2 linked regions of the Candidatus Finniella inopinata genome follow. The protein of the gene in region 1 binds, or shares a complex with, the protein of each later gene. Links are inferred from orthologs where the notes say so. Each region holds a gene or a part of one and is shown on either strand. Other genes may lie near its edges.

What was found.
Region 2: the proteins of EQU50_RS04500 (region 1) and EQU50_RS07460 are in contact, whole or in part, in a crystal structure (PDB 6CVL), measured with the Escherichia coli proteins. The link is inferred for Candidatus Finniella inopinata from one-to-one orthologs.

What each region holds. Positions count from the first base shown.
Region 1 is NZ_SCFB01000005.1:192,125-200,358, reverse strand. Bases 4,894-7,883 are described here. They hold EQU50_RS04500 (methionine ABC transporter permease), read left to right. Parts: upstream 4,894-6,062; coding sequence 6,063-6,704; downstream 6,705-7,883. Other genes in these bases: EQU50_RS04495 (MFS transporter), read right to left, coding at 6,714-7,883; EQU50_RS04505 (methionine ABC transporter ATP-binding protein), read left to right, coding at 4,984-6,069. Also shown: rpmH (50S ribosomal protein L34), read right to left, coding at 1-10; lepA (translation elongation factor 4), read left to right, coding at 224-2,032; EQU50_RS04520 (efflux RND transporter periplasmic adaptor subunit), read right to left, coding at 2,059-3,018; EQU50_RS04515 (ABC transporter ATP-binding protein), read right to left, coding at 3,022-3,714; EQU50_RS04510 (FtsX-like permease family protein), read right to left, coding at 3,724-4,878; more of EQU50_RS04495, read right to left, coding at 7,884-8,042. UniProt on the Escherichia coli protein: Part of the binding-protein-dependent transport system for D-methionine and the toxic methionine analog alpha-methyl-methionine.
Region 2 is NZ_SCFB01000015.1:39,638-45,346, reverse strand. Bases 2,604-5,534 are described here. They hold EQU50_RS07460 (MetQ/NlpA family ABC transporter substrate-binding protein), read left to right. Parts: upstream 2,604-3,626; coding sequence 3,627-4,442; downstream 4,443-5,534. Other genes in these bases: ltrA (group II intron reverse transcriptase/maturase), read right to left, coding at 4,604-5,534; EQU50_RS07465 (tetratricopeptide repeat protein), read left to right, coding at 2,920-3,630; EQU50_RS07470 (amino acid ABC transporter ATP-binding protein), read left to right, coding at 2,604-2,907. Also shown: EQU50_RS07490 (protein-L-isoaspartate O-methyltransferase family protein), read right to left, coding at 1-564; EQU50_RS07480 (substrate-binding periplasmic protein), read left to right, coding at 711-1,520; EQU50_RS07475 (amino acid ABC transporter permease), read left to right, coding at 1,548-2,201; more of EQU50_RS07470, read left to right, coding at 2,194-2,603; more of ltrA, read right to left, coding at 5,535-5,709. UniProt on the Escherichia coli protein: This protein is a component of a D-methionine permease, a binding protein-dependent, ATP-driven transport system.

The DNA of each region.
Region 1 (8,234 bases):
TTCTTTTCACGTTATTATCCTTTAGTTAAGGTCTTCTGATAATTTTCCAAACCCTACCATAGCTTCAGGCATATTCGCAAATAAAAATGCTGTGATGGATTTTTAGTTGCATCCCTTTGTTTTTTTGTTAGCAGGGCAAAAGCGACGGGAATAACTATCACCCGAAAACTTTTCGTTGTATAAATTAGTCTGAATTTTCAACAACAGGCCTCAGAACATCTTTATGAAGAACATCCGTAACTTTTCCATCATCGCCCACATTGACCATGGCAAATCCACATTAGCGGATCGCTTAATCGAAGCCTGTGGGGCTATTGAATCACGCGATATGAAGCAGCAGATGCTGGATTCGATGGATATTGAACGCGAACGGGGCATCACTATCAAGGCGCAAACGGTTCGACTTCGATACAAGGCCAAAGACGGCGAGACGTACATTCTGAACCTGATGGACACACCAGGCCACGTGGATTTTGCCTACGAAGTCAGCAGGTCCTTGGCCGCGTGCGAAGGATCGTTGTTGGTGGTGGACGCCAGCCAAGGGGTGGAGGCGCAAACGCTGGCCAACGTATACCAGGCTATTGAAGCTAACCATGAAATTGTGCCCATCCTGAATAAAATTGATCTCCCGGCCGCAGAACCTGACCGTGTTAAGGCGCAAATCGAGGAAGTGATCGGGATTGATGCCCAAAATGCCGTTCCTATCTCTGCCAAAACAGGTATTGGAATTGGCGACGTATTAGAGGCGATCGTGACCCGTTTACCCCCACCCACCAGTGAATTTGGCGATCAAGCCGCCAGCGCCCCTTTAAAGGCGATGTTGGTGGACAGCTGGTACGATGCCTATCTGGGCGTGATGATTTTGGTACGCGTGGTCGAGGGGACATTAAAGGCGGGCATGAAGATCCGCATGGTCAACACCGTCGCGACGTATGAAGTGGATCGGGTGGGATATTTCACCCCCAAGAAGGAAATTGTCGACCAGCTATCACCCGGTGAAATTGGCTTTATCACGGCCAGCATTAAACATGTGGCCGATTGTAAAGTTGGTGACACGATTACCGAGGAAAAACGCCAAACAGCTAAGCCATTTCCTGGATTCAAACCATCTGTGCCTGTGGTTTTTTGTGGGTTGTTCCCAAGCGATGCGGCGGAGTTTGAACATTTGCGGGAAAGTCTTGCGAAACTCCATTTGAATGATGCCAGTTTCCATTTTGAGCCCGAAAGTTCTGCGGCCTTAGGGTATGGCTTTCGATGTGGATTCCTTGGGTTGCTGCATTTGGAAATTGTCCAAGAACGCCTGGAACGCGAATTTAACCTGGACTTAATCACAACAGCACCCAGCGTTGTCTATAAAGTTCATTTAAACAACGGCAATGTTGTGGAGTTGCATAATCCAAGCGACATGCCCGATGTGGTGAAAATAGACTTCATCGAGGAGCCCTGGATTCGGGCCACCATTTTGGTTCCTGATGAGTATTTGGGGTCGATTTTGACGCTTTGTACCGATCGGCGGGGTGAACAAATTGATTTAACGTACGCTGGCAGCCGCGCCATGGTCGTTTACAGGCTTCCCTTAAACGAAGTCGTGTTTGATTTTTATGACCGCCTAAAATCAATCAGCCGCGGCTACGCATCGTTTGATTATCAGTTGGACAGCTATCGAGAGGGCGATTTGTCAAAGGTCAATATTTTGGTGAATGCGGAACCCGTTGATGCCCTGGCGATTATGGTTCACCGAAGCCAAGCTGAAACACGAGGCCGTTCATTATGTATGCGCTTGAAAGAACTAATCCCCCAACAATTGTTCAAGATTGCCATTCAAGCCGCCATCGGTGGCAAAGTCGTGGCGCGCGAAACCATATCGGCCCTGCGCAAGGATGTTTTGGCCAAATGTTACGGGGGCGACATCAGCCGTAAACGTAAATTATTGGATAAGCAAAAAGCCGGTAAAAAGCGAATGAGGCAGTTTGGGAATGTAGAAATTCCTCAAAGTGCCTTCATTGCGGCGTTGAAAATGGGTGATGATTAAAATCAACTTAAAGTCCCCACAATTGACTACTCTTGCTGAGCTTCAATAAAAACATCAACTTGTTGACCAATCAGCAAACTGGGAAAATCGCCTTCAATTTTATAAATGATTTCTACGATCCGGGTGTCGATCAGCTCACGGCTATCACCACTGAGGTTTTGTTTCGGCTGGGCATACGGCTCAAGTCTTATAAATGTTAGGGGAAAAGTCGTCGCTTGGTTGCTTCTTAAAACAGCAATCACTTTAGCTTTAGGATCTAAACGCCAGGTATCATTTTCATCAATCTGCACCCGCACATGCAAGGGATATGGGTTGCCAATTGTTAAGGGTGATAAGGTTTGGGTTGTCTGATTAATATACTCGCCAGGCCGTATCCGAACTTTTAGGACCAACCCATCAATTGGGGATTTTACTGTCAGTTTTTCAAGGCTAATGCGTGACAGCGAAACTTTCTCTTGGGCGCTTTGAAGCTTAGCATCCTCCAAATTCAATTGAGCCTGCGTTCTTTGAACAGAAAATTCCCTTTTCTTAAGTTCTTCCAGGCTTACCACACCGGTCCTTAGGTTTTTGGCGCGGCCATACTGATCATTAGCTTCCGCAAAATCAGCCTTAGCAACATCCACGCTGTATTTGGCGCTTTCTAAATCTTTTTGATCTAAAGCCAACTGTGTTGTTTCCGTTCGCTGATCCAAACAAAACAAAAAGTCACCTTTCTTAACCCGATCCCCTTCCTTCACCATGACTTGGTCGACTACTCCTGGAACAAATGATCCTATATTAATGTTTTGGGTGTTGGCTTCTATTAGCCCTTTTGCGGCAATATTGTGCGTGAAGGGGGATGAAGGTGGAATCGTTAATTGATTGGGAGGCATCACAGCGGGGCGGCCCAGGGTAAAGGTATATACAATGGCCCCAATCAACCCAAGTAGGCCAAAAACTGCAATTAGGTTGGTTCTAAAAAACATTATCAGTTCTTTAACGTTCATTCTTCAAGCTCCATTGTGGGTTATGTCCGTTATCATCCCATCATCCATATGGGCTATGCGATCTGCATATTGGTAAATACGTGCATCGTGGGTGACAACCACACACGTAGTTTTCATGTCTTTATTAATGGAACGCATCAGTTCTAAAATTTTAACGCCTGTGGAGTGATCAAGCGAGCTTGTCGGTTCATCACAAATAAGAATTGATGGGTTATGAACCAACGCACGGGCAATGGCGATTCTTTGTTGTTGTCCTCCAGACAGCTGGTTTGGCGCACTGTCCAACCGATCGCCCAATCCAACTTTTTCAACCATCTGGGCGGCCTGTTTAATTGCGTCGTGACGTTCAATGCGATTAATAATCAAAGGGATGGCAACGTTTTCTACAACACTTAAAGTAGGAATTAAGTTAAATGATTGAAAGATGAAGCCAACATTTTTGGCCCTAAAATCCAACAGCTCATTATGGGTCATTTGGTTGTAACATTGGCCTTGCACTGTACAATTTCCCGCGTCTTGGTGCAAAATCCCTGCCATTATAGAAATCAATGTGGTTTTTCCACAGCCTGATGGGCCAACCAACATAAGGAATTCGCCCTTAATAACATCCAGTTCAATCCCCCTTAAGGCAAGGGTTTCAACCTCTTTTGTTTTAAATGATTTTGTAATGTTTGAACAAGTGATCGCTGATGTCATTTCGTTATATCATCCCCGAAATACGACAGCTGGATCAACGTTTATAACCCGACGAATACCCGCCATGGCCGCAATTGCAATAATCACCATGACTCCCCCACCAGAGTATAATAATAAGATTGGTGGCATACGGAATGCCAATACAGAATCATGAAACTTTAACCCAAACAACGTCGCCAGCCCAACCCCGATCCCATAGCCTATAAAACCCACGACTAAAGCTTGTAATATGACCATTTTGGCTAATAAAAGGCTACGAAGGCCCATAGCCTTTAGAGCAGCGTAGTGCTTTACATTTTCTTGAACAAAACTAAAAAAAGTTTGCCCAGCGATGGCTGCCCCCACAATAAATCCTAACAATACTGAGATACCAAAGTTAATGGGAATGCCTGTGTTTTTCATCCAATAACCCAAGTTTACGTCTTTAAAATCATCTGCTGAATAGGCTTTAAGGCCCGTCTTAGCCTCAATCTTTTGGCAAATATGCCGAAGGTTTTGCCCCTCTTTGGCTTTTACCAAAACATACGTCAATTGCCGTCTGCCAGGTGCACTGTAAGATAAAGCCTGACTATATGTTGTGTAAACCTGAGGTTGCAGCACAAAGTTACGTGTTGCCTTTATGAATCCAACCACGACTGCTCGCTTGTCATTAATTTCAAGGGTATCACCAACTTCCAAAGGGCGAGTCACACCTGGTGAAACATTAATCCGCAAGCGGTTTTGGGCCGCCTCGAAATCAACAAAAATTGCATCAGCCCGTTTAAAATCAGAAAGTTTCCCTTTTAAAATGCGAAAAGGGGCACCCACTAATGTGCTATCATCCAGTCCTGTCATATCAATAGTTTTCGATAGTCCATCTGGCATTTTTGCAGACATCAAACTTTTATATAAAGGTGTTGCCCAAGCAACGCCGCTTACTCCACGAATTTTATTGAGTTCCACGTCCCGAACGGGTTTGTGTTCTTCAACATATTGAACCCCCGGGTCCATCACCCAAATATCGGGTAAAGAAACATCTTGGATAAAGCTGTATGTTCGCGATAATAACCCAACCAAGATGGCTGGTTGTTGGGTCATGATAAGGGCGGCGAAAGAAACACCAACCACCATGGCTATATATTTGCCCCGATCGCCGAATAACATTTTTAACGCTATGTAGTACATAATTCCCCCGCACAAGACTAATTATAGTCACACATAAACCTTTCAAACAACAGAAATGGGAGAAATATCAGACAGAAAAACCGCAAAATAATTTCAAATGGGTGTATGTTAGGAATACTAAACCCCCTTAACTGCATTGACTTTATGGTGCCGTCGGAACCGTTATTAATTATTGAATCCTTATGCAAAAGCTTTCCAAAGTCCAAAGGGGCGGAACGTATCTTAAATGATATCAACATGACCCTTTATAAGGGCAGCATCGTTGGAATTATTGGCCGAAGTGGTGCGGGAAAAAGTACGCTTTTAAGGTGCCTGAATGGCCTTGAGAAACCTGATACGGGTCGCATTATCTTTGGTGATGACGATCTATGCCAATTGAACCAGGCTGATCTGCGCAAGCGTCGGCAGAAAATTGGCGTTGTTTTTCAAACGTATAACCTGCTGCAATCAAAAACTGTTTTTGACAATATTGCGCTGCCTTTGACTCTTGCCGAAATGAAAACGACGGAACGCGTTAAGGCGGTGGCCGATTTGGTGGGGCTGTCCCATAAATTATCATCTTACCCCCATGAATTAAGCGGTGGGCAATGTCAACGGGTGGGAATCGCCCGGGCTTTGGCCATCGAGACAGAGGTGCTGCTGTGTGACGAATTCACGTCAGCCCTGGACCCTGAAACGACCATGGATATTTTGAATCTACTTTTAAGTCTGCGCCAGAAATTGGGAGTCACAGTCGTTTTGGTAACCCACGACATGAATGTCATTAAGCATTGTGCTGATTTTGTGTATGTTCTGGACGGCGGCCAGGTGGTTGAACAAGGGGCAACCCTTGACATTTTAACCAAGGCCCAGCATCCCGTGACCCAGTCGCTGCTGCATGATTTTTTAAAAGATCAGCTGCCAAGTTTTATCCAAGAGAAACTGCACCCATCACCCCATGATAACGATGACGTGGTTTTAAAGCTGATGTTCCATGATCGCACCTCGACCAAGCCGTTAATCTCAACCTTGGTTCATGAATGGCACGTGCCGGTGAACATTATTGGTGGCAACTTGCACCACAGTGGCGATTACACGTTTGGCCATTTGATGGTTTCAATAAAACATGATTCAAAAACAGTAACGTCCATAACAAAGTATTTAACGGAAAATGGCGTTTCTGTGGAATTTTTGGGGTATTTGCAATGGTAACTCTTCTTGCTTACAGCTTATTTGAAACGCTTTTGATGGTGGCCACCTCTTTGACAGTGGGTGTGGTAGGGGGATATTATTTAGGGACCCTGTTATACCGCATTGGTGACCAAGGGCTTCAGCCAAAACCACGCTTATACAGGGCGTTAAGTTTTGGGGTGAACTCTGTCAGGTCCGTCCCTTATATCATTTTGATTGTTTTATTGATCCCCTTTACCCGGTTATTAGTAGGCAGTTCCATTGGGACGCTGGCGGCAATTGTGCCCTTATCGTTGGCAGCAATTTTGCTTATCGCCCGTGCAACGGAAGATACTTTTAAGATTATTCCTAAGGGCTTGATCGAGATGGGACTATCTCTCGGCGCTTCTCGTCACCAAATTGTCGCGAAAATCATCTTCCCCGAGGCCCTGCCATCCCTGATTGATCAGATCAGCAGTATCACCATTACGCTGATTGGCTTTTCAGCTATGGCAGGCACCGTGGGCGGGGGCGGCCTTGGTGATTTGGCCATACGGTATGGGTATCAACGATACGATATTGCATTTATGGTCATCATCGTATTCGTTCTTTTGGCTTTGGTCCAAATCGTCCAGTTGATCGGCAACCGTTGTGCCCGGCATTATCGGTACAAATAGAAGCTCTCCTTAGGCTGCTTCGATGTATCCCCCGCCTAGGTCAGGGTTGGAGGATTTATTGGGTCGCAGACCTTCTAGTTTTTCAAAGTGATTCAAAGCCCAGAAAAAAGCCCCTATTATTGGTAAGCCAATAAACCAAATTCCGTAATATCCAAACCATTCTGTTAGATAAACAAGACCAAACGCAGAAATGATATGCATTATGGCGCGCGAAGACGCATAAGCAAATGTTGTACTCATAAATCTTCTAGACGTTGGGAAACTCTTAAAAAAAATAGCATCCCCGGGTGTTCCGCCTATCGGACATAGGAATATAAGCGCCTGAATAATAAAGATATGCCACGCAGAGGTTGAATACATAATACAGGCTGGCAACGCCAGAATAAAAAAAACAGCGCAAATAGCTTTAAATCTTAATATTTTTAAAGGATGAAATTTTGTAACAAAATAAAGAAGGAATACCGTAAACAAAAGTTCAGAAATGGTAACAAGAAAATTATGAAAAATAATATTAGCTGAAGAGAGCCCAAGAGTTTTCAGTAAAGGATTGAAATAAATATAAGCCAGATAAAAAACCATGGGGCACGTGCATTCTATAAAAAAGTAGGCTATAAGATTTTTTTTTGATATTTTTTCAGGCGCCGTTTTTTTTCGATTTTCGTGCTTATAATCATTTTCCTCGTTCTGTTTTTTCCTTCTTTTCATTTCTAAAAATTCAGGGGTTTCTCGTAATCTGGTGCGAGCGAGAGTTCCGACAACAGCAACACACGCACCAATCCAAAAAGCAACCCGCCAATTAAAATCAAAGTGAGTCACAAGCGAAGCAATACCAACAGCCGTCATTCCGCCCAAGGCAAGAGAAAAAACGATCAAGGTAACAGCAAAATATTGAGTTGGCGGCTTCGTAATTTCGGTTATATAGATTTGCGCCCCCATGACTTCGCCCATCGATGACAGACCTTGGGCAATTCTACAAATTGTTATAATCCAGGCTGCCGAAATCCCAATTTCCGCATACGTTGGCAAGTTGGCCATCACAATACAAGAAAGCGCCATCATCATGGTTGTCATAATCACTGTTGATTTACGACCGATGTTATCTCCAATCAAGCCAAACAATATGGCTCCAAATGGTCTTAGGATAAACGTTGAACAAAAAGCAAAGGCTGAAACAACTGCGGTCGTATGCGGGTCAGCTTCAGGGAAGAAGAGTTCATTGAGAAGGACAGCCATATGGACATATAGCATAAGGTCAAAGTATTCAAGGAAAGTGCCAATCTGCAAAAGCCCGATCGACTCCTTTTGTTGCCTGCTTAGGCCTTTAAAAACACGAATCATAGTAAATTAACTCCGTGGGCCTATTTACCTAAGCTTCTAACACCAATACACACTTTGTGTATATGATTTTTTTGGTTCAGTCACAAATTTTGAAAATATATTCCATTTGAATATTTTTGCGGGATTCCTATCGTCCCTTGAAACCCCGTATTTTCACCCACGCGCCCCTTTTGTCACCCCCGTGAATGCCGG
Region 2 (5,709 bases), on another replicon or contig:
TCCACTGGGTCTAAGCCGAACGATCAAGAATTGCGGGATAGTTTGAACCGCTCCCCCATCAATAAAAATTATATCGAAAAGCTGCTCGTCCAAAAGCTCATTGATCAAATGCGAGGGAGAAGATTCTACGATAACCCTTGTGTAGGATTGCAGGTTTTCTCTGGCCTGATCTGCCAAGTCATTGTTCGTTTCAACCATAAGACAATCAGCTTCCATTTGACCAAACAAGGCAGCGCTGTAACCTGTCCCTCCAGATAAAATTAACACCTTCTTATGGGCAATCATTTCCAGGTCCGCGTGGACAAGCAATTTACTAAGCAAAAGGGGGGACAGCAAGAAACGTTGATGGGGTCCTTTCTCTGTTAAAGGGATATGATCATCGTGATAACAGCATTCCTGGTGAGACGGTGGCACAAAGAGGGGCCTCGGTACTTTTGCAAAAGCATGCTTTAAGGGTTTGGGCAAAATAATATGGGGACGCAGTTGACCCCAAATCATTTTTTCCGGTGCAGTGTTTGAAGATTCAAAGCGATTTTTTTGTTCGGGTGCCGAGAAAACGGGCAAAATTTACCTTTAAAACCAACAAGAGACTTGACCAACAGTTTATATCTTTATACCGTCAAAATGAAGTTCTAAAAATCGAGCTTCTAGGGACGCCCCTAGAAAATCTGGCCGGGTGGCAGAGTGGTCATGCAGAGGATTGCAAATCCTTGTACGTCGGTTCGACTCCGGTCCCGGCCTCCAGACGATTTAGAATTCTTAATTTTATTGAGGTTCCCTTTACCATGAAGCGTATTTTGTGTCTGTTTTTATGCGGTTTTCTTTTGACTGCTTGTGGAGAAGAAAAACCTGCTAGTCAGCTTGTGGTGGGAACATCAGCAGACTATCCTCCGTTTGAATTTTATCAAGATGGTCAAATTGTTGGGTTAGAAGTGGACTTGATTCGCGAAATTGCAAAAGAACTTGATAAGGAATGTGTTTTTAAGGATTTGCCTTTTGAAAGTTTAATTGGTGCTTTGCAAACAAAAAACATTGACCTTGCTATTTCCAATATAACGGCCACACCAGAACGATTGGAAAAATCTGACTTTAGTATTCCTTATTACCGTTCTTACGCCGTTATGATTGCGGCCAAAGATTCGGCCATAAATTCAGTGGCTGATTTGACTGGGAAAACGATTGGTGTTCAATCAGGAACGATCTATGAAGCAACAGTTAAAAAAGACTGGGCTTTAAAAACAAAGGATCTGAAAGTGATGTCTTTGGCGAAGGTGCCAGATTTACTTCAAGCCTTTAAGGCAGGACGCATCGATGTCCTTGTTATGGGAATTAGCGAGGCGGATAGAATCGTCAAAACGGTCTTAGATTTAAAAATTATTCCTCTTAAAGAAACAGAAGTCGTATTTGTCATCGCTTTCCCTAAAGGGTCGCCTTTAGTAGAGCCCGTTAATAAAATATTGAAAAAGTGGACGGATAACGGAATATTGAAAAAATGGCAAGATAAATCCTTGTCAGAATAGCGTTACTGAGAATGTTTGATAAATTCTATGTTGCATTTTGAGACTATTTACACCTCTTTTCCTTATATAGCCGGTGGCATAACCGTTACCTTGAAGTTTGCGGTTGTTTCGCTATTATGTGGGTTGCCTTTAGGTGTTATTTTGGCGATTGGGAAACTTTCTAATATATTGGTTCTTGAAAAATTATCAGCCGCCTATACAGCTGTTTTTCGGGGAACCCCTTTGTTGGTACAGTTGGGGATTATATTTCATGCAATGCCTCAGGTGATTGGATGCTCCATTTCGGCGTTTCAAGCTGGTATTTTGGCCTTTTCCTTAAACTCAGCCGCCTACAGTTCTGAAATTATTCGCGCAGGCATTCAAGGTATTGATCCCGGCCAATGGGATGCGGCAAAAGTTTTAGGCATTTCAACTTTGCAGACCTGGATCAAAGTCATTCTCCCCCAAGCTGTTCGCAATATTCTGCCGGCCCTTGTGAATGAAATGGTTAACTTGCTAAAAGAGTCGGCTCTTGTTGCCACCATCGGTGAAGCTGATTTATTAAAACGAGCACAAAATGTTGCGGGTGAAAAATTCTCATATTTTGAACCCCTTATGATCGCAGCAAGTTGTTATTTTGTCATGGTGATGATCATCAGTTTTATGGCCAACAGACTAGAAAAGCGTTGGGCCCATGCTTAAGTGTTGCAATCTTATCAAAACCTCGGGCGAGCTTACGGTTTTAAATAACTTAAGTTTTTCCTCGAAACTAGGCAAAATCACGGCGGTTATTGGCCCCTCTGGCAGTGGCAAGACCACGTTGTTGCGGTGTTTGGCTCAACTGGATAAACCCGATTCTGGCAGCGTTGACTTCGCTGGGCGGGATTTATCTCATTTGGCTGCAGGAGAAATTGGTTTTGTTTTTCAAGCTTTTCATTTGTTTCCCCACATAACTGTCTTAGAAAATTTGACGCTGGCCCCTTTAAGCCAGGGATTTGATCGCGCTGGGGTCGAGCAACAAGCGTATGCCTTGTTGCAACAGTTTGGTTTGCAAACAAAGGATAAGGCCTATCCGGTTAACCTTTCAGGAGGGCAGAAACAGCGTGTTGCTATTGCCCGGGCCCTGATGAAAGATCCGGCCATTATGTTGTTTGATGAACCAACAAGTGCGCTTGATCCCGAAATGGTGAAAGATGTGGGTGACATTATTTTGTCGGTGAGGAATCCAAAACGCGTTATCGTCCTGGTTACCCACGAAATGCGGTTGGCCCAGGCAGTGGCGGATCATATTTTATTCTTGGATCACGGGGTCATACTGGATGATTTGCCAGCCAGCCAATTTTTCGCTAAAGATGGTGGTGATTTACTATCAAAACGCGCCCAAAAATTCTTATCGAACTTAACTTAAAGGATAAAAAATATGCATTGTTTCCTTGCTTTTGTGGCTTTTTTTGCCAGTTCGTCGGTCTTGTATGCGACCGAGCAATCGGCCCCTTTACCGACCTCAACGGAAATAAATGCTGATGGCGGGCCCCAATTGCCAGAAGATATCGAACGTCATAATGTATTGCTTGAAAAATTACATGAATTGAATGAACGCGTCAAAATTCTGGAGTCGGCTTTAAGGAATGCAACACCTGCTGCCATCTCTTCGACCTTAGAGGGGGCTCGAACTCAGGCTGAAGCTGATGCCACCAAAAAGGCTTCTGAGAATGCACCCACCCTAATTAACTCGCCTGCAACAGCCCAATATAATCAGGCATCTGGTTTGTTAAACAAAGGCGAATTTGGTAAAGCAAAAGAAGCGTTCTTATGTATTACAAGGGAGTACCCTGAAGATATTTATGCCTATAAAGCTTGGTTGCACATTGGCGATATTAACCTGAAGATGAAAAATTTTGGCGACGCTGAGGAGGCTTTCTCTCAGGCGTTGACAGGTAAATTAGAAACCCCTTTGATGATCGATGCAAGGCTAGGCTTGGCTGAAGCTAAGATGAAGAAAGAAGACATGAAGGGTTGTTGTGAACAGTTGGCTATTCTTCAAAAAGAACAATTAAGTAATGAGCAAAAAAAGCGTCTTGAAACAACCTTAAAGAATGCTTCTTGTCAATCAGCAGGGAAACCAAAATGACAAAGAAGTTTTGGTTTATATTTCTTGGATTGTTAGTTATTGGAGTGGGGATTTTTGGGGTTTTAAGAAAGCCTGCCCGGACCTCTCTTTCCCCTGAGCAACCATTAAAAGTGGGCGTTACGGCGGGGCCCCATGCACGTATTATGGAACACGTGAAAAGTGAAGCGAAAAAGCAAGGCCTAGACATCGAAATTATTGAATTTAATGACTTTATGTTGCCGAATGAAGCTTTGAACCAAGGTGAGATTGATGTTAACTGTTACCAACATCAGCCCTTTCTTGATGAACAAGTCAAAGCCCGTGGGTATAAAATTCACAGTATCGCTAAGACGGTTCTTATGCCTATGGGACTTTATTCTCAATCTGTGAAATCTGCTAAAGATCTGCCAGAGGGTTCTGTTATTGGAATCCCAAACGACCCCACCAATGCTGGGCGTGCGCTGCAGTTTTTAGAACAGATTGGATTAATCCGCTTGAATTCAGTTAAAAACCCAACGGTTCTGGATATTATGGCGAACCCCAAGCAGCTTAAGATTAAGGAACTTGACGCGCCTACCCTGGCGATGACATTGCCTGACGTAACTGCTGCAGTTATTAATACCGATTGGGTTGTCTCGGCTAGATTAGACCCGAAAAGCTCCTTAGCAATAGAGTCCCCCGATACGCCTTACACCAATGTTCTTACTGTTCGAATTGGACAAGAAAAAGACAGCCGCATTCAAAAACTTGTCGCTATTTATCAAAGCGATGAAACGAAAAGCTTTATCATAAAAACATTTCAAGGCGTCGTTATCCCCGGATGGGGTTGGTAGGATAGTTTATGCATACAACTTTTGAGATTGCTGTAACACCTTAACCAATTTTTAACGTCCCTCATGATAGCCTGGTTGTGGTTGGAGATCGAGTAGGAGGGGCCTCACGACCCCGTCCTCTCACACCACCGTACGTGCGATGTCGCATACGGCGGTTTCAGTTAAGCTTTTACCACAGCTTTCATGGATCTTAGATTTATAAGCCCTATTTCTTTGAACCAATTGTTATCCATAGCATGATGAACCGGGATACTCAGAGATAACCGCCACCATCCTTTCCCCGATTTTGCTACAGGCCATGCACTGCAAGCAGGCACACCCAAGCTCATGAGGAATTTAGCGATGGACAAGGGTCTCTTTCGCTGTTTAAGTCGATAACACCGTACTTTGTGATGTATCCACCCATCCAAGCTTTTCCTCTGTGAAGGCCATTCTGTTAGTCGAAAATAGTTTCCCCATCCTCTTAGGGCTTGATTTAGGTCAGATACTACTGTTTCTAAGCTAACCCCCCTATTTCGACGGGTAATCCACCGCACCTTGTCTTGAATACGACTCAAACTGTGCTCGGCAACTATAACCTTCCCTTCCTTCAGAAGTCGATACCCAAGAAACTGGCGCTCTTCAACAGAAGCACAAGCACTCTTGGTTTCGTTAACCTTCAGCTTCAGACGTTTTGCAAGAAAATCTTTCACCGATTGCAACACACGTTCCCCCGCTCGCAAACTCTTGACGTAAATATTACAGTCATCTGCGTATCGGCAAAATTTGTGTCCTCGGTGCTCTAACTCCTTGTCCAGCTCATCTAGCACAAGATTTGACATTAATGGTGAGAGAGGTCCCCCTTGGGCCAGCCCTTCTATCCGTTCAATGCAAATCCCCTGTCTCAGCATCTCCGCCTCTAAGAAGCGTCGGATGATCTTTAACAGTCTTTTGTCACCTACCCGCTTTGAAAGCCTAAACATGAGCTTATCGTGGTTAACCCGGTCGAAAAATTTTTCAACGTCAATATCAACCACGATGTCATATCCTGCCTGTACGTACTCTCGCGCCTTTAACAGCGCTTGATGCGCACTTCGGCCAGGTCTAAATCCGTAGCTTGACCCTGAAAATGTTGGATCAAACATGGGCTCTAATACCTGAAGAATAGCCTGTTGGACAAGCCTGTCAACCACACAAGGAATCCCTAACAACCGGGTTTCCTTGCTTTTCCCTGGCTTCGGAATTTCAACCCCCAATACAGGAGATGGTTGGTAGGTTCCTGTCCTTA